DNA from 4 places in the Capilliphycus salinus ALCB114379 genome. Region 4 is predicted to be linked to each of the others. Evidence: riboswitches for the same ligand, from Rfam matches in the RefSeq annotation. Region 4 holds a riboswitch; each other region holds the start of a gene.
What was found. Region 4 has a riboswitch for cobalamin ahead of ACL6C3_RS09760 (energy-coupling factor ABC transporter permease). Riboswitches for the same ligand answer to the same signal wherever they lie in the genome.
Positions count from the first base shown of each region.

Region 1: another riboswitch for cobalamin. It lies ahead of ACL6C3_RS19165 (DUF1636 domain-containing protein); the one in region 4 lies ahead of ACL6C3_RS09760 (energy-coupling factor ABC transporter permease).
Region 2: another riboswitch for cobalamin. It lies ahead of cobW (cobalamin biosynthesis protein CobW); the one in region 4 lies ahead of ACL6C3_RS09760 (energy-coupling factor ABC transporter permease).
Region 3: another riboswitch for cobalamin. It lies ahead of ACL6C3_RS22155 (sirohydrochlorin chelatase); the one in region 4 lies ahead of ACL6C3_RS09760 (energy-coupling factor ABC transporter permease).

Region 1 covers NZ_CP178543.1:4,751,276-4,756,065, reverse strand. The annotation lists gene ACL6C3_RS19180 (DNA cytosine methyltransferase) at 1-310, shown strand, start outside; gene ACL6C3_RS19175 (restriction endonuclease) at 329-1,000, shown strand; gene ACL6C3_RS19170 (DsrE family protein) at 1,221-1,718, shown strand; cobalamin riboswitch at 1,928-2,076, shown strand; gene ACL6C3_RS19165 (DUF1636 domain-containing protein) at 2,352-2,732, shown strand; gene ACL6C3_RS19160 (hypothetical protein) at 2,799-3,767, shown strand; gene ACL6C3_RS19155 (hypothetical protein) at 3,833-4,489, shown strand; gene metE (5-methyltetrahydropteroyltriglutamate--homocysteine S-methyltransferase) at 4,554-4,790, shown strand, end outside.
Region 2 covers NZ_CP178543.1:7,366,146-7,370,935, forward strand. The annotation lists gene ACL6C3_RS29960 (DUF3352 domain-containing protein) at 1-1,668, shown strand, start outside; gene ACL6C3_RS29965 (hypothetical protein) at 1,839-2,192, shown strand; cobalamin riboswitch at 2,299-2,446, shown strand; gene ACL6C3_RS29970 (hypothetical protein) at 2,490-2,618, opposite strand; gene cobW (cobalamin biosynthesis protein CobW) at 2,617-3,663, shown strand; gene ACL6C3_RS29980 (hypothetical protein) at 3,660-3,932, opposite strand; gene ACL6C3_RS29985 (DJ-1/PfpI/YhbO family deglycase/protease) at 4,030-4,790, opposite strand, start outside.
Region 3 covers NZ_CP178543.1:5,467,490-5,472,279, reverse strand. The annotation lists gene ACL6C3_RS22170 (Uma2 family endonuclease) at 1-447, shown strand, start outside; gene ACL6C3_RS22165 (ZIP family metal transporter) at 593-1,384, shown strand; gene ACL6C3_RS22160 (hypothetical protein) at 1,684-1,953, opposite strand; cobalamin riboswitch at 2,228-2,372, shown strand; gene ACL6C3_RS22155 (sirohydrochlorin chelatase) at 2,404-3,402, shown strand; gene ACL6C3_RS22150 (hypothetical protein) at 3,577-3,969, shown strand; gene cutA (divalent-cation tolerance protein CutA) at 4,135-4,467, opposite strand; gene ACL6C3_RS22140 (TldD/PmbA family protein) at 4,718-4,790, shown strand, end outside.
Region 4 covers NZ_CP178543.1:2,346,778-2,351,567, reverse strand. The annotation lists gene ACL6C3_RS09775 (protein kinase domain-containing protein) at 1-743, opposite strand, end outside; gene ACL6C3_RS09770 ((2Fe-2S) ferredoxin domain-containing protein) at 1,155-2,045, shown strand; gene ACL6C3_RS09765 (hypothetical protein) at 2,112-2,693, shown strand; cobalamin riboswitch at 2,751-2,916, shown strand; gene ACL6C3_RS09760 (energy-coupling factor ABC transporter permease) at 2,973-3,689, shown strand; gene ACL6C3_RS09755 (energy-coupling factor ABC transporter substrate-binding protein) at 3,699-3,992, shown strand; gene cbiQ (cobalt ECF transporter T component CbiQ) at 3,992-4,790, shown strand, end outside; gene ACL6C3_RS09745 (energy-coupling factor ABC transporter ATP-binding protein) at 4,779-4,790, shown strand, end outside.

The DNA.
Region 1 (4,790 bases), 2.4 Mb from region 4:
AGGAGGCGCTCGTTTGGGCTATACAATCTTTGGAATTAATGGGGTAGCCTCAACTTTAACCGCATCAACTTCCAGACATTATGAACGTTACCAAGTGGGAAACAAGTTTCGGCGCTTGACCAATATAGAGTATGCTCGATTAATGGGTTTTCCCGATCATTGGTGTAGAGTGGCGAGGGTTTATGATCAATATATGTTATATGGAAATGCGGTGGTTCCCGCTTGTGTTGAATGGATTTGTCGGCGAATAGGTCGGAAAAATATTGAGTTTAAATCTAAAAAATGGGAACAATTAAAGTTACCGATTTAAGTTGGAATTATTAAGGTTATGACGAGAGTGCTAACTTTATCCCTTCTCAAAATAGAAGCCGGAAACTTTGTTCAGGAGTTGAGAACTAGAGCCATTCCTCAGCTTTACGGTATCACAGATGGGAAGGCGGTGGGAACTTATGTAAAACAAACATTTAATCAATATTTGCGAATTAAATACTCCTACACGTTGGGAAGTGCTGCGAGTGGAATTGATTTTCCTGAATTAGAAGTTGATTTAAAAGTAACCTCAATTCGTCAACCTCAATCTTCCTGTCCGTTTCGTGATGCGAGTCATAAAATCTACGGACTCGGCTATCATCTCCTTGTTTTTGCTTATGAAAAACTCGATATTCACGAATCTCGGACTGCGACTTTAAATTTTCAACACGCTATTTTTGTAGAAAAGGAACGCACCGGAGACTATCAAACCACATACGGTTTAAGAGAGATTCTACGCCGTCAAGGAAACAAAGATGATATCATTGCTTTTTTAGAGGAACGTAATTTACCTTTGGATGAAATTGGACGTGAATTATTAGCAGATCGGATTATCAATCAACCGCCCGAACTTGGCTATCTAACGATTTCTAATGCTTTGCAGTGGAGATTACAGTATAGAAGAATAATTGAACAAGCACAGAAGCAGACATTAGGAGTTGAAAATTTGTTGAGGGGAAGATTATTATAAAATGCCTGCGTGAATATTACAGTCTTTTAATGTTTGACAGGCCGTCTTTTGACAGGGTTGGCTTGTCGCTCAATAATTAAGTTAAACCCGTGAAAAGGTTATTCCATACGTCCTCAAACCAGCTAAAAAAGGCTGATAGAAACTTTTCAGTGCCTAGCAACCTGCTGTTCTGATGACGGCGGGTTTGTTGTTTTTGAAGAAATTGTCGGAGGCCAACCCGATGCAATCTAAATTTCTTTCTCTGTTGACAACTTCAATTTTGAGTGGGTTAGTGGGTTCAAGTTTCATCGCTACAGCCAATCATTTACCCGCTCTATCGGAAACGACATCGGCTCAAGCAACTGAAAACCAGGTGGAGCGAGGAGGACTGTTTGTTAACCTAACAACCGATGATACATGGACAGCAAATATGGCGATTTCTCTGGCGCATAATGCCTTGAAAAAGGGACATCAACCGACTACAATATTCTTGAATGTGCGGGGTGTATATTTAGTAGATCGAGAGCGACTTCCCGCAACCGAAGGTAACAGTAACTTGAATATTCATCAAAAATTGCAAGCGTTCATCCAAGATGGAGGAAAAGTTATTGTTTGTCCGAGTTGCTCTCGCGAAGCCGGATTAACTCAGGCGGACTTTATTGAAGGTGTTGTTCTCGGAGAACAAGGAGCAGCGCTGCCACTTCTTTTTGATCCCAACACGGTCACGGTTTCATATTAACAGTTCAAAGATGAATTTCTAGGAGTTTTCCTGCAAAAATTAGAGAAAATTAAACGCGATGTTGAGTGATTTATAATGGCAAGTCACTCAACTTAATTGTGTGATTCTTCTTTCGAGGGTCAGAACCTCATCCCCGACCGTTCTCCTACCGGGAGAAGAAAATCTTTTTTTAATTATTAAATAAAAATTTGTCCAAAATCTCACAGATGTGATATCATACGCCTATCGGTTCTAATGGGGATCAGCCATTAGACGCAAGGGGGAAAGTTCGGTGCAAATCCGTCGCTGTCCCGCAACTGTGATGAATCTTAATTCAAGGTTCTGAGTCAGAATGCCCGCCGATTGATAGTGTTTTATTTGCGCGTCTGCGAGGTACAGATAGTGTTTGGATTAGTCTTTTTACAATTCGATACGTTACGTTTTCATCTGAGTCACAGCACTGGTTTGGAGCGGGAAAAACCTCCAGAATAAGCTGCGATGGCAATTTGCAAAAAAGAAGAATCGCCTCAATTTTTTTGAGGTCAATATTGCCTATTTCGATTGCACGAACTAACGAAATTGGAGTTAGTTTCTAGATGGTCAATTCTTCCCAAAAAATAGGGTGTTCCGGTTAGGTTCGCCCGACAATTTCTAATGACTAAACACACAATTTTTGTCTGCACGGCCTGTGCGAGTGTCTGGAAAGGAAACCAGCGCGTTGGGGAAAGTGGCGGGGAAAAATTGCATCAGCAACTGTCTCAACTTTCCGAAACTTGGGAGTTGAAAGCTGAATTTTCAATTGAACCCGTTACCTGCATGAGCGCTTGCAAACGTTCCTGTGTCGTTGCTTTTTCTGCGTCCCAAAAACCCACCTATTTATTTGGAAATCTTTCCTCCCCGGATGCGGCACATTCAATCCTAGAATGTGCCAGCAAATATTATCTAAAACCGGATGGAAAATTGCCCAGAAAAGAACGACCCGAACTCCTAAAACAGCGAATTATTGCTTGCGTTCCACCCCAACTCAATCGGTAAGTTAGTTAACTTTTGCCGAAGTTAACGATTAGTCAAACTCAAGAAATTTTCAAAGGAAAAACTCAAATGAAAAATTTGTCATGGGTTCAAAATATTGGCTCATTTTTGACCCTATTTCTGCTAACCTTAACCGCCCACGAAGCGGCAGCCGCAACCTTTTCTGGGTCAACATCCGACCCCGGAAAAATAGACTCCGGCATTCCAGGATTTATCGGTTCTGATGGTGAAGGTTTGGTGACGCAGAATAATAGTATTAACCCGATATTTGTGGGTTGGGCGACAGAATTTATAGACTATCAACCCACGCCGGGAGTCGAAGAACGATGGTTAACCCCAGAGAAAACCTTGGGGCCGGTTACAGCCGCTTTTGACGGGATTGCCTCTTTGGGAGAATTAACCGCCGAACAAATTGCAGCAGGCGTTTCTCCCGGTCAAATTACTTTAACCTTTGACAAGCCTATTGTAAATAAAGCGGGGGCCGATTTTGCCGTATTTGAAAATGGAATTGGGTTTGCAGAAACGGGCAACCTTTTCGCCGAATTAGCTTATGTGGAAGTTTCCAGTAACGGGACTGATTTTCTGCGGTTTCCCAGTATTTCTCTGACTCAAAACCCCCTCGAACCCTTCGGACAATTGGATGCAACCCAGGTTTATAATTTGGCGGGAAAACACGTTAATAATGGGGTTGTGATTTCCGACGAAGAATTTGTTCAAAGTTCTTGGGGAACTCCTTTTGACCTGGATGTACTGACGGATTCTCTGGCAACTTTTTCCGGAGAAATTGACCTGAATAATATCAATTATGTTCGCATCGTTGATATTCCGGGGAACGGCGCTTTCTTGGACTCCCAAGGCAATCCGATTTATGACCCCTGGCAAACTCCAATTCCGGGTTCTGGCGGTTTTGATTTAGAAGCAATTGGGGTAATTCATGCGGCAGCTATTCCCGAACCATCCTCAATTTTGGGGTTAATTACTTTCGGAATTATCGGCAAATGGCTGTTAAAAAATCGTCAAACGGTTTCTCGAAATTAAGATAAAATATAAGAGTGAGTCCAGAGATTTTCTATCGCCTCACTCTCCTCTAAATAGGAGAAAAGATGAGATCTGATGTCAAGCGTTTTGAACGCTCTTTCATTCTCCATTCGGAATCAATTAAACCCTTTCCTTCAGGCAGTTCAAGCCTCTGGGAAGCGGCTTGGAATGCCATCGCCAAAGGTGATAGTTGGTCGTTTTTCCTAGTCGGAATTGGCAGCTTCAGCAGTGTAATTTATCCCCACGTTCCTTTAGTTGGGTTTGCGGCTGTTACTGGCAATACTCTCCCCCGCAAAAAAGCGATATTCACCGCTTTAATGATTTGGTTTGCCAATCAATTGTATGGTTTTACCATCCGCCAATATCCTCAAACAAAAGAATTGTTTACCTGGGGTTTGGTAATGGGAATCGGTACAATCATTGTGACGGGATTAATTACCCTCAGACCCCGATTTAGCCGGATTAACTTTTGGGGTTATCTCATTTGGTTAATTGTGGCAATTGTGGGCGGTTATGCCCTGTTTGAAGGCAGTATTGTACTGATTGCGGATTTGATGGGCGGACATGGTTTTACCGCAGAAATATTGTGGCGAATTTTTGTAAAAGATGCGGTTTGGGCGATGAGTTTATCGGCGATTCACAGTCTATTTATGGGGCTAATCATTCAAACCGTTCCTTCTCAGTCGGGCTACCGTCCCCCCGGTTGCGGTCAAAAATTCTGAAGTTTAAAGAAAGTCTCAACTGAAGACGTTCTCAAGTATTCTCTCAACAATAAAAGGAGATTCAATGGCAATTACCACCTCTACACTCGGATATCCTCGTATTGGTAAAAATCGCGAAGTTAAAAAAGCTTTAGAGTCGTTTTGGCGGAGTGAGATTACCGCCGACGAACTGTTACAAACGGCGCGAGAAATTGAGGAACAAGGCTGGAAAACCCAAGCCGAAGCCAATATTAAAAAGATTGGAATTGGAGATGCCACGCTTTACGACCAAGTTTTAGATTGGGTGATTCGTTTGGGGTTA
Region 2 (4,790 bases), 2.7 Mb from region 4:
GGAGTCGCCACCTACTACTTTGTACTTTCGAGAAAAGCCCTCGAAAACGTTCCCATTGGGGCGAACATCGTGCCGACGGATGCAATGGTGGCGGTTTCGTTGTCCACCGAACCGAAACAATGGGAAAAACTGCGCGAGTACGGCACCCCCGAGTCCAAAGCCGCCCTCAACAAAACCATCCAACAATGGCGCGATCGCCTGTTTACCGATAGCGGTTTTGACTACCAACAAGACATTCAACCCTGGGTCGGAGATGAAGTCATGGTGGCTTGGCTCCCCCATCAAACCATTACCTCGGGAACGCTACCCAAACCCGACTCGCCCCCGTCTTCTCCCACCGAACCGGCAATGGTGATGGTTTTTCCGATAGCCAACCCTCAAAAAGCCCAGGAAGTTCTCGCTCAACCGAAATTGCTCACCGAAGGGGATATTAGCCAACGGACCTATCGGGGAATTGAAATTATTGAAACCCAAGGCTTACCGACTCAAAATTACTCGATCGCCGTTTTGGGTGAAAAGTTCTTGCTGGTCACAACCGATGCTAACGCCACCGATCGCACGATCGATACTTACCGGGGGGAGGCGTCGATCGCCAAAACGCCCGGTTATGCCAATGCGGTGGAAAAAATTCAAACGCCGAGAGCTTTTGCTCAAGTTTATCTGAATATTCCTGTCGCCGCGAGTGTGGCTTCTTTTACCTCCGCTCAACCCATTCCGCCTGAAAATCTTGAGAAATTACAGCAGCATCAAGGGTTTGTCAGCAGTGTGATTTTTGAAGCCGGGGGAATTAATTTTAAAGGGATTTCTTGGTATAAACCGAGCAGTCAAAAAACCTTGGCGGTTGAAAACGAATCTCAGGAAATGCTGAAATGGATTCCGAATAATGCGATGATGGTGATGGCGGGGGGAAATTTGCAGCGACTCTGGCAAGATTATAGCAAAGATGCGGTTTCTAATCCTATTGCTCCTTTTAATCCCGAAACCCTGCGATCGAGTTTAAAACAAGCTACCCAAATGGACTTGGATCAAGACTTTTTGAGTTGGATGGATGGAGAATTTTCCCTGTCTTTAATTCCGGCTGTTCCCAATAAAGAAACCCCCCAAAAGTTTTCGGCGGGATTGGCTTTGATGGTGGAAACCAGAGATCGCCAAGCCGCAGAAACCGCCTTAGAAAAGTTGGATGCGTCGATGAAGTCTAAAGATTTTCGGGTAGAATCGACCCAAGTTGATGGCCAACCTGTGGTTAAATGGACTTCTCCCTACGGCGGATTTAGTGTGGTTCGCGGGTGGTTGGATAACAATGTGTTATTTGCTACTTTGGGCGCCCCGATTGCCAATCAAATTTTACCAGAACCGGAGACGGCGATCGCCTCAGATCCGCTATTTCGCGAAACTGTTCCCACGGAATTAAGTCCGAATAATGGCAGTTTCTTTGTCGATGTCCAACGGGCTTTCGATCGCCGTAATCTTTCTTTACCTCAGCTTCCCCCTCCCCAAGCGGTGTGGGTGAATGCGATCCGATCAATAGGGGTGAGCGCCGCAGTGGTCAGCGATCGCAGCACTCGCTATGATATTTTTGTGAACATCAAAGACGATACTCAACCGAGTTCATCTACTCCGACGGAGACCACTTCTAGCCCAGAAAATCAGGAGAATTTACCCGAATAGTTTATATGGGGTCTCAGTATATTTACAGAAAAACACCATCCTTCAAACCGAAATTTGACCCCGGAAAATCGGTATAATAACGGAAGTCATGGCGACCAAAAATTGATAGGGTATAGAAAGGAGGAGCGATGCCTCTGTTTTGTCATTTATAAAAAGAATTAAACTTTAAAATGATGATTCTTACCTTTTTGGTTCGAGGTTATGTTCTAATTGGTGTGATCTTCTTTGCTCATTGCTTAAGAAAATTCTTCCAAGACCAAAGCACTCCAAAGACGAATAAAAGCTCTTGGATCGTTCTGGGAGCCGCAGCCCTACTCTGGCCGATTGTGATTCCATTATCTCACCTCGAACGTCGAGCCAAGCCAAAAATTAAATCCGATCCGGGTGATATTGTTCAATATCGGATGACGGCGCCTCCTCTGGTTGAACGGGAAAATAGCGATCAGAAAATCTCTCTAACTTCAACTCCCCCCTGCGAAAGCCCGAGTTGCAGCAAGAATAAAGATACCACAAACATCGCCTAACGCTTCTATAGTCTCCGATGAGGCGGCTTTTGTCCTCATCCTTTGGGATAAAATTTTCTGATCGGTTTTAGACAAAACAAAGCGAGTAGTCGCGATAATATTGTGATATTCTTGTAACGATATCGGTTCTGATGGGGATCAGCCATTGGATGCAAGGGGGAAAGCCTAGTGAAAATCTAGCACTGTCCCGCAACTGTAACGAGAGGATAAACCTTCTCTGAGTCAGGATGCCCGCCGATGTTTCCGTCCACTCTGAGCGCGTCTGCGAGGTACAGATAGTGTTAAATTTGATCTGCATTAACCGCCTAACCTTTCAACTTCGGTCGCTACATCGAGAAGTTCTAGATTTGCAACTCTTTCCATCAAGATTTTAACGGACTTACCCGACTGACTAACAGTAAAATAATCTTCAAAAATTCCAACCATGCACAAAATACCCGTTACCGTTGTTACCGGATTTTTAGGCGCCGGAAAAACCACTTTAGTTCGTCATCTCTTGCAAAACAATCAAGGGCGTAAAATCGCCGTTTTAGTTAATGAATTTGGGGAAGTGGGAATTGATGGGGAACTGTTGCGTTCCTGTCAGGTTTGCGAAGACGACGAACTCCCTCAAAATAATCCTCAAAATAACATTGTTGAACTGACAAATGGCTGTTTGTGCTGCACCGTTCAAGAGGAATTTTACCCGACGATGCAGGAACTTCTTAAACGCCGCGACCAAATTGATTGTATACTGGTAGAAACCTCGGGATTGGCTTTACCTAAACCGTTGGTTCAAGCGTTTCGTTGGCCGGAAATTCGCAATCATGCAACGGTTGATGGGGTGCTGACGGTTGTCGATGCTCAAGCTTTGGCTGCCGGCACTTTAGTCGGAGATTTAGAGGCTTTAGAAGCTCAACGCCAAGCCGATCCGAATTTGGAACATGAAACCCCCATTGAGGAGTTATTTGAAGATCAGTTGGCTTGTGCGGATTTGGTTTTATTAACAAAAACCGATTTAATTGATCCAGCTTCCTTAACTAAAGTTCGAGAATGGTTACAACAAGAACTTCCCCCCGGTGTTAAGGTTGTTTCCTGTCAGCAAGGAGAGGTAGAAACGAATCTTTTACTGGGTTTTAATGCGGCTGTAGAAGATAATTTAGAAAGCCGTCACTCTCATCACGATCACGAAGAAGAACACGAACATGATGATGAGATTAATTCGGTACAGCTTATCGTTGAGCAAGCTTTTGAACCGAAAACGTTAATTGAAAAATTGCAAGATTTGGTCAAACAAGAGGAAATTTATCGAATAAAAGGCTTTGTTCACGTTCCCCAAAAACCGATGCGAATGGTCTTGCAAGGGGTGGGAAATCGCTTTGATTCGTTTTATGATCGCCTGTGGTTAAGCGATGAACTCCGCCAAACTCGTTTAGTTTTTATTGGGCGAAAACTCAATTCTACTGCGGTGGAACGGGCGATTTTAAATTAATGCTGTCCGACGACGGTTGGATTCAATTCAAGAGGAGTAGAGAGGTTAATTCTACTTTCTGTAAAATGTTTTGTCGGATAATTCTGTGAGGTGATAGTCTGGAAATAAGGAGCGGCTAATGCAGCGAGACTGCTGCTATAGGTGAGGAATAAAACCACCAGTAAAACTAAAGCCGATCGCAATAGAGAATGATGCTGAACGCATTGTAAGGTAAAGATACCAATGACAATGGTTTCTAAAACTAATGCAATCAAATCCAGTAAATTCATCTCTAAATCTCCCGTATTAAGTTGTTAGAGATTAGGAAGCAGAAAGAAGAAGATTAATTCAATTCTTTCTGAACTTCCTAAATTTTAAGTTACTCCCTTAACTCACTGCGATGGTTGTAGGCATGGGAGCTTGAACATTTTCGCCCAAACGAGTCCGATATAACGTGGCAAATAATTCTTCGTGACGACGAAGATTTTCTTCGATTTCTTGTAATACAAAAGCCGTAGCCGGATCGGTAATTTGAACCGACAAATGAGAAGCATCAATAATACCGGTTTGGATATCGCCTAAAGCCCGTCGCATCAAATCTTGATCGCTACTATTAGACTGTAACCAACCTTGCAATTTGGCGAAAGCTTCGCTTCCCATTGCTTGCCAAGTTACCTGTTCGTCAAAGTCCCGCAGACGGGCTTCTAACAGTTCAATATGACGTTCTTTTGTGCCGATGGCTTCTCGGAAAAGAATCACCAATTCGGGGTCAGAAACTTGTTTGTTATACTCTTTAAAAGCGGCTAAAGTATAACGTTCGCCCACGATCGCCGTATTGAGCGCATTAACAATATCATTTTTGCTCGAACCTTGCCACTGTTCGGCCAGCGTCCACCATTCAAACGTTTGGTCGGTGGGATCGGGTAACGTGACCCCTTCCATGCCCAAATTGAGGTAACTTAATAATGTTACCGTAAACATGGCTAAATCACTCGGCTGACGGGAAGTAATTAAGTTACCATCAACCACAACAGGTTCGTTAACATAGGTCGCCCCGGCATTTTGAATATCTTTGCGAATGGCTTTAAAACCGGTCGCTTGTTTACCTCGTAAAACATCCGCATCTATTAAGACTTGTGGGCCGTGAC
Region 3 (4,790 bases), 3.1 Mb from region 4:
GAAGAAGGGGGAAAATATCCTCACGTTATTATAGAATTATTATCTAATTCAACGGCTAAAGTAGACCGTACCGAAAAAAAACAAATTTATCAAGAGATTTTCCGGACTCCCGACTATTTTTGGTTCGATCCGAATACTTTGGAATTTCAAGGATTTGAGTTGCTGCGAGGACAATATCAAGAGATTCAACCCAACGAAAATGGATGGCTTTGGAGTACACAATTACAACTTTTTCTCGGGGTTTATGAACATAAATTGAGATTTTTTACTCCCGAAGGTGAATTAGTTCCTACTCCCGAAGAATCAGCCCAAACGGAACATCTACAACGGGAAGCAACCGAACACCAACTCGAAATAGAACGTCAACAAAAAGAAGCCGAACAACAGCGCAATCAAAAATTAGCCGCCAAACTGCGGGAGTTGGGTGTCGATCCTGATATACTATAATTGCAATTGCTTTTTTATTCTAACTCAGTAGGTGAGCAAAAATCAATTAGCGAGAAAACAATAAGTTCGTTGTTAGGCTTAAGCGAATTCAATGTTTGAAAATTGACTAATCCTTCTGTCCACCTCCTAAAATTTTAACGCCTATATGCTGGATTTTATTAAAGATATTCCAACTGTTTATCTGGGATTAATAGGCAGTTTTATCGCCGGAATGGGAACGGGTTTGGGTGCGGTTCCGGTTTTAATTATCCGTCAAATTAGTCAACGAGTTCAAGGGGCGATGTTGGGGTTTGGGGCGGGTGTGATGTTGGCGGCGACCTCATTTTCTTTAATTGTTCCCAGTTTAGAAGCGGCGATCCGACAGACGAATAGTAATGTTTTTTCGGCGTTAATTGTCGTGATTGGAATTTTACTGGGGGGCGCTTTTTTGTGGTACAGCCATCAATATTTTCCCCACGAACATTTTATCAAAGGCCCGGAAGGAAATTACGAGAATTTAAAACGAATTTGGCTGTTTGTAATTGCGATCGCCATTCATAACTTTCCCGAAGGATTGGCGGTTGGGGTCGGTTTTGGGGGCGAAGATGTTGCCAATGGTACCGCTTTGGCGATCGGGATTGGTTTACAAAATATTCCCGAAGGATTTGTGGTAGCCATTGCTTTATTGACTGAAAAATATTCCCGTTTGACCGCATTTAGTATTGCTTTATTTACCGGATTAGTTGAACCGGTGGGCGGGTTAATTGGGGCGGGAGTGGTTTCGGTTGCTCAACCGATTTTACCCTGGGCGATGGCTTTTGCTGCGGGTGCAATGCTATTTGTTATTAGCGATGAAATTATCCCCGAATCTCACAGTCTCGGACAGGAAAAAGAAGCAACCCTCGGGGTGATGCTTGGCTTTGTGATTATGATGTTTTTGGATGTAACTTTAGGGTAGTTTTCGGGTAAAATGGTATAAACTCGATAACACTATCAATCAACTTTCGACTCTACCAATCCCTCACACCAGAAAACTTGACCGCGATCGCGATCGTCCAAATCACGCACAAGTCCAGATCGTGCAACAGCAGTAAACCCGGATCGGTTTGGGAGTCTGAATCTTGAGGGAACAGAGAACAGGTTCATTTTCTAGGTTGAACCCGGTTTCTCACTTGTAGGTTGGGTTGAAGAATGAAACCCAACATTACTGAGCATGGATCGAGCGAAAATTGAAAAGCTCAATACAGGCTCAAACCATTAGTCTACCCGTTCCAACTGCCAAAGGATTTGATTTCCCTCACGGCGAACTCGGGAAACCTCCCAATTCCGCCAAGCCCAGTTATCACCGCGACTGGTGACAGCACTCGCATTGACATCCATGAGATCGGCCAATTCGGAACTACTGATCAAGTAGCGCTTGCTGGCAATTTCGTCAGCAATATGCAAGGTTTCTATCAAATTGCGAAGTTGGTTAACCCTAACCTCGCGGGGTAACACTTCTTGTGTATCATTCGTTATGTCGTTCATAGCGTCAGTCAGAAACAGCAAGATTAGAGTTTAGGTTATCACAAAAGATTTTATCGTTATGTTAGCAATCCTGCCAACTTTGTGAGAAACATTTACGAAAATTGATCCCAAACCGCTTGCAGACGAAATTAACAAAATGGACAATCAATCGCGATCGCGAACATTAACAGACAACGGGACAAATATTCAAATCCGATCGCAACAGATCGGGTTCAATTTGTCCCTTGATTCACTAAATTATTTTGATTCGTGACATTTGCTGCAAAATCATCTTAACTTGCTATGCTATAAAAGCATTACTCAGTTAATCGTAACCTGTTGGGAAACTCCGGTGAAAGTCCGGGGCTGTGCGGCAACTGTAAGTCAGTTCGCAGCGATCTTGACGAGCCAGAATGCCAACTTGTTACCTAAAACCGACATCCCGCCTAGCACGGGGAAGGAGCAAAATTCTTGATTATTAATCCAACCGCAAATTTCAACCTCAGCCTTCCGCCTTTGCCCTTGCAACGTCCCCTGTTGCTGATCGGACACGGGACAAAGGACACAGAAGGCCGCCAAACGTTTATCGATTTTGCGGAGGCTTATCAAAGCCTTGACCATTCTCGCCCGGTGATTCCTTGTTTTCTCGAACTCACAGGCCCGACCATAGCCGAAGGCATTGAACGCTGCATCAAACAAGGTTATACCGAATTGTCAGCCTTACCGTTGCTGTTATTTGCGGCCCGCCACAACAAATTTGATATTACCAACGAACTCGATCGCTGCCGAGAAACCTATCCTCAACTGAAGTTTCATTATGGACGTCATTTTGGGATTAACCCCCTAATTTTGGAGTTATGGAAAACGCGGTTGGCCGAACTCGATCGCCCCGATATTGAGCGATCGGAAACGGTGATCTTATTTGTGGGGCGGGGTTCTTCCGATCCGGACGCCAACAGCGACGTCTACAAACTGGCTCGGATGGTGTGGGAAGGAAGCGGTTATCAAACGGTGGAAACCTGTTTTATCGGCATTACTCACCCGCGTCTAGAAGAAGGTTTTCGTCGCGCCCGGTTGTATCAGCCCAAACGGATCATTGTCTTGCCTTATTTCTTGTTTACCGGGGTGTTGGTCAAGAAAATTTTTGACATTACCGCCCAACAGCAAGAAGAATATCCCGAGATTAGCATGACTTGTTTGCCGGAAATGGGGATTCAACCCCAACTGCTGCAACTGTTACGCGATCGCGAAATTGAAACCCAACTCGGCCAAGTGCAGATGAACTGTGAAGCCTGTAAGTTCCGGTTGGCTGCGGTTTCTGGCGACTCCCACGCTCATCACCACCACGATCATCACCATCACGCTCATCACCATCACGATCATCATCACAGCCACGATCATTCCCATCAGGCTGTTGACCCCTACGCCGATCCGCAAAAATATCATCAGCGAATTTGGCAAACGCCTTAACAGTCACCAGTTATTAGAGTTGTCAGTTGTCAGTAACTCCTGACTTCTGACTTCTGAGTTCTGACTTCTATCTGTCCCCTGTTGCCTATTGGAGATCGGGGGGAAACACGCTATATTTAGAGTCTAGGCAGAGTTAATTTGTCAAAAACCCTATCTATGGTGTTATAAGTAACTATGACTGCTCTTCCCCTTTCTCCCTGGGAACTGGAAAACCCACAACAACTCGCCGAATTATTGACAACCGCCCAAACCTGGAAAGAAGTAGAGGCTTTGGGTCAAGCTTACTCTCACTGGAAACGGGAGGCGTGGGAGTTATTGTCTCCACAGAAACGGGAATATATCCAACAACTCAAACAGTGGAAAGATTGTCCGAGCGCTCAAAAATTTCCTCCCGGTTGTACAGTTGAGCGAATTAACAGCACTCAAGGACTCACAGGACAGGTGATTAATTACTGGAGTGCTTACGGTATTGATTATGTCACATTCAGGGTCGGACAGGATATTGACTGGTGTGGTGCGGTTTATTTGCGGAGAGTTAATCTGGAGAATCAATCCTCTGAACGTTAACTTCGAGTTTCTCAAAGTATAGCTTTTCTAAGTCCTTTTTTGAGGGCTTTTTTTGTCAGCCAGGGATAGAAATCCCTGGTTTTTTTTCAGTGTTTCAAGATTGACCCAGAAATGAATTTAGGCGCCGCCCGTCGATTTTTTTGGGGTTGAATTGAGCAATTGAAATTAATTCAAGGAATGGGAATTCACCGTTTGACCAATCCACTGAAGATAAGGCAAAGAACCGGCAACAATCGGAAGGGCGATAATTTCAGGAACCTCGTAGGAATGCAGTTGACGGATTTTGGCTTCTAAAGCTTCAAATTGAGTTAAATCGGTTTTAATCGTCAGTTGCCATTCTTCATCCGAACAAACTTCATCAGACCAAGTGTAAATCGAACGAATCGGACTCAGACTCACACAGGCGGCGAGTTTAGCTTCAACTAAAGCAAATGCGATCGCCTCCGCTTCAGTTTGAGAACCTGCCGTCACCAAAACAATACCATAATTTGTTGTCATATCAAATTTGATTTCCAATTAAGCGAAGTAATAATAATCCCTCAAATCAATACCTTACACCCAAACGCCCGTATCGCTCAAAGCCCAAAGACGGAAGTTCGCCACCAATACCAACAGCCTCAAAACCTAAAAGTCAATTCTAACGAGGATTTGCCGATTTTCGATTGCCGATTGCCGATTCCCATTTGCGATAAGTGACTCACCACAAGGTAGGATGGAACGATGAACACCGTGCGATGACCGATCGTTTATGACCCATGACCAATCTGCCGAACAGCTTCTGGAGTTGGCTTCATTAGCCGGTGCCGAGGCTGCTGAGGTCT
Region 4 (4,790 bases):
GGAACATTTTCATGCCATAAAATTTTTCCCGTCTCGCGATCAATATTCATCTCTTTAATCGTTTTACCCGTCAATAAATAAATCGCCGTCATCCCCAAACTATAAAGATCGCTAGAATATAAAGGATAACCCACCGCCTGTTCCGAAGCCATAAAACCCGGTGTTCCAATTAAAATAGAAGCCGTCGGATTTCCCTGAGAATTTAACATCGTTCCCATCGTTTCCTTCACCGCCCCAAAATCAATTAAAACAGGTTTACCCGACGGGTGACGTAAAATAATATTATCCGGCTTAATATCCCGATGAATTAAACCCTGTTTGTGAATGCGATGTAAAATCGGTAAAATACCCAGTAAAATCTCTTTAACTTCCGCCTCGCTTAACCGTCCTAACCGTTGAATTCGAGTTGTTAACGTTTCTCCTTCAATCCATTCTTGAACTAAATAAAACTGTTCTTCTTCTTCAAAATAAGCGTATAATCGAGGAATGCGATCGCTTTTTTCACCCAGTTGTTCTAAAATAGCCGCTTCTCGCCGAAATTGTTCTTGAATTAACGAATAAATTTCAGGACGATTAACACTCGGTTTTAATTGTTTGATCACACAGCGACGACCCGAAGGCATTTGAGTATCTTCTGCGAGAAAGGTTTCGCCAAACCCACCGCTACCAATCGATTGTAAAATGCGATAGCGATTATTGAGGAGTTTTTCCGGATTTGGGGGAGTGTGAGTGAAAACTTGCATAAGGCGACCTTGATAGAGTGAAATCATCTAGTTTCTGCTTAACTTCACTCTATAAACACCTCAAAAAGTTGAGTTCCCCTAACGTACAACTTTCTCAACTATCACAGGTATTTTTACCCCGATTTGCCGTTAAACTCCTAATTTCACTATCCGAACCGATATTCCCCCCTAAATTCCACTGTGACAGCTTGCGTGTTGTCACTCAAATAGAGTAATTCTCATCTCTATGCAGCATTTATCGATTATTTCGGCGATGGCTTATATTTGATAATTTCGTGCTAAAATTATTCAACTCAAACTAATCTCAATCAAACCCATCCAGTTTAACCAACGGCGAGAAAATCTCCTTCAGCGTTTTTTCTGATATTGGAAAGTAACTAAGATTAAATGAAGTCTTAATTTTGCAAGCGAATGAGTGAATTTAATTGCCGGGTCACACCTCTAAACCGTCGAACCGTTGAAGCCACACCCGAAGGCGGAAAGATTGAGTATGAAGATTTTGGTTGTACGGTAGACATCACGGGGCCGTTGCTGTACACTCTGTTTCAAGAGCGCTGGCAGGAGGTTCAGATTGGTCATGTCGTTGAAGGGGGAGTGTTAGAACTCGAATTTACTCAACCCCCGAAATTGTGCATGATTTACGATGGTTATCTCACCGTAGCGACCGAAGCTTGGCATATTCATTTGTGCTTGGAAGATCATCTCGGCGGGCCGCATTGCAAGACCCCTGTGGAGTTGCGACAACGGCGACGAATTCATCGGGCTTCGCTGTATCGACGCTTGAACTCAACTGGAAGACCGACCAGTTGGGGAATTCAGTTTTGGAATGGGGATCAAGAAAATATGATGACAATCTTTTTGCCAAATCCCTGTTTGACGGCCGATGAAGATTTACTTCCTTATAATAAAGCGGATTTGAGTAAATTGGCGCTTTACGAAGAATTGCGAGAAATCTATGTTTTGGGCAATCGTCCCATTCCTTTTAATTCTAATCCCCTCAAGCGGCCTTATTTATCAGTTTGTCGTTCATCCCGTTGTTATCCTTCTCGCCAATGGCAACCGATTTATCAGGCTTTGCAAACGGCCGTTAATCAAGCCGAATTGGAAGTTGATGTGATCACATCGGGTTGTTTGGAAGTGTGTAAACTGGGGCCGGTTGTTTTTTATTCAGGAGATAGAACCTGGTATACTCGCGTAACTCCCGAGGTTGCCAATAAAATTGTAGCGCAACATTTGAGTCAAGGTCAACAACTCACCGAACATTTATATCCTCCCGTTCAATCGAAGTCTATTCAAGAATGATTGTAGAAATATTCGGGTTAATTTTTTAAGAAAAACCCTCTCGAAATCCAAGTTGAGGATAAAAAAATGAGCATAATTCACCCATCCCAAACCCAAAATTATATCTGGGAAAACCGTTGGATTGCCGTTGCTAAAAGTCAGTTTTGGCAAATTTTATTTCTGGCAATCGGTACGGGTAGCACCATCATCTATCCCCACGCCCCTTTAGTTGCTTTTGGTACAATAGCCGGAACGACCCTAAACCGTAAACGGGCAATTTTACTCGGATTAATCGTTTGGTTGGTGAACCAACTTTACGGCTTTCTTATTCGAGATTATCCCCGCAGTCTCGATGCGTTTGCTTGGGGATTAATTATGGGCGTTGGTATTATATTGGTGACGGGATTTGCGAGTATTAGACCTGGGTTCAGTCGCCAACAGGGTTTCGGTCATGTTTTATGGATTATTCTGGCAGCAATCTTTGGATTTGTGTTGTACGAAAGTCTAATTTTACTCGCCTTTCCCGTGCTTACCGATGGTCACAGCATGGGGTGGAATATTCTACAAAAACTGTTTGTGAAAAATATGATTTGGACGGCAGGATTGGGAATTTGTCACGGTTTAGTTTTGCGACTCACCACTCAATTTTCAGCCCAACAGTCTTCTTGATGGAGTTAGAAAGGCGCAAATTAGATGTCTCTATTGATAATTATCCAGTTGTCGTGATACAATACTGCATCTATCGGTTTTAGTGGGGGTCAGCCACTAGAGTTAACGGGGAAAGTTTGGTGAAAATCCAACGCTGTCCCGCAACTGTGATGAGATTTTAGTTGAGATTTTCTACTCATCAAATCTCTTAGTCAGGATGCCCGCCGATGGAAATCTACAAACAACTCAATCTGCGAGGTACAGATGTCAAGAGTGAGTCGAATTTTCAGCCTTGTCGCGATGGCAGGGTTAAGCTTTTATCTCGTTGTCGGCGCCGCATCTCCCGCCCAAGCGATGCACATTATGGAAGGATTTCTTCCGGTGGGTTGGGCGATATTTTGGTGGGTTTTGAGTTTACCTTTTTTCGTTTTGGGCGTGAAATCTTTGACCCAAATTACCCGAGAAAATCCCGAACTTAAATTATTACTGGCTTTGGCGGGAGCATTTAGTTTTGTGCTTTCTGCACTCAAAATTCCTTCTGTTACCGGAAGTTGTTCGCATCCAACCGGAACCGGACTGGGAGCGGTTTTGTTCGGGCCTTCTGTAATGGCCGTATTGGGGAGTTTGGTATTAGTTTTTCAGGCGGTATTACTCGCTCATGGCGGCATTACAACGTTGGGAGCAAACGCTTTTTCGATGGCAATTGTCGGCCCTTGGATTGCCTACGGAATTTATCGTTTATGTTTGAAACAAAGACAACAAAAACTCGGAATTTTTCTCGCCGCAACTCTAGGAAGTTTAGCAACTTATATTGTCACTTCGATTCAACTTGCTCTGGCTTTTCCGGCTGCAACCGGGGGCGTTTTGGCGTCGTTTATTAAATTTGCCGGAATTTTTGCTTTAACCCAACTTCCCCTATCCATCAGCGAAGGTTTGTTAACAGTATTAGTGTGGAACTGGTTACAATCTTACGCCTCGGAAGAACTTCAAACCTTAAAACTTTTGCGAGAGAACTAGGAGAATATTATGCAGTCTGAAAAACAAGGAAATTGGTTTCTAGTTTTAGCCGTGATTGCCTTAGCAATATTACCGTTAATATTTGTTCGGGGAGAATACGGGGGAGCAGATGGCGAAGCAGAGGAAATGATTACAGAAATTCAGCCGAACTATCAACCCTGGTTTAATCCCCTAATTGAAGTACCGAGCGGAGAAATAGAAAGCCTATTATTTGTCTCCCAAGCCGCTATCGGGGCGGGAATTGTTGGCTATGTAATTGGCCTGTACAAAGGTCGTCGGGAGGGAAAAAATCAAAAACCCTAATGCACCATCAAATTGATTCTTTAGCCCATACAAATCGACTGCGTTATCTCCCCCCAGAACACAAACTTCTGTTTGGAATAACCCTGTTTGGTTTGAGTTGGGCGGCATCTTCACCCCTGCAATTTTTAATAACAGTTTGGATTGCAATTTGGATTGTTATTTATGCTCGAATTCCGGCGTCAGTTTACTTGAAATTACAGGCGATTCCGTTCGGATTTTGGTTAACCAGCGTTCCCGCTTTGGCCTTGGGGGGCGTTTGGTTGTCGGATGTGCAGTTGGTTCAAACCGATATTTTTTGGGGCGTAACTTTGGGCAATCTTTTTATCTACATCAGTCAACAAGGACTTCAACAAATTGCCGTTTTATTAACCCGTTCTCTGGTACTAACTTCCTGTATGTACTTTATTTTGTTAACCGTTCCTTTTGTGGAAATTGTGCGGATTTTAAACAAAATAGGCTGTCCTAGTTTGATAACAGAACTGCTAACTTTAATGTATCGGTTCATTTTTCTCCTCACAGAAACCGCCAGCGAACTGTTAACCGCCCAACAAGCCAGAATCGGTTATTGTAATTGGAAAACCGGAATTCGCAGTGTGGGAATAGTCGTCAGTCAACTGTTACAGCGAACTTTAGAAAACTACCGTCAAATTTCTCTGGGATTGACATCGCGGGGATTTACAGGAGAACTAAAAGTTTGGTATATTCGCCGCTATAAACCTAATTTTCGCTATTCTGCTGAAGCGATTTGTGGGTGTTTTTTACTGTTCGTTAATATTGGATGGCATTATGTCACCAGAA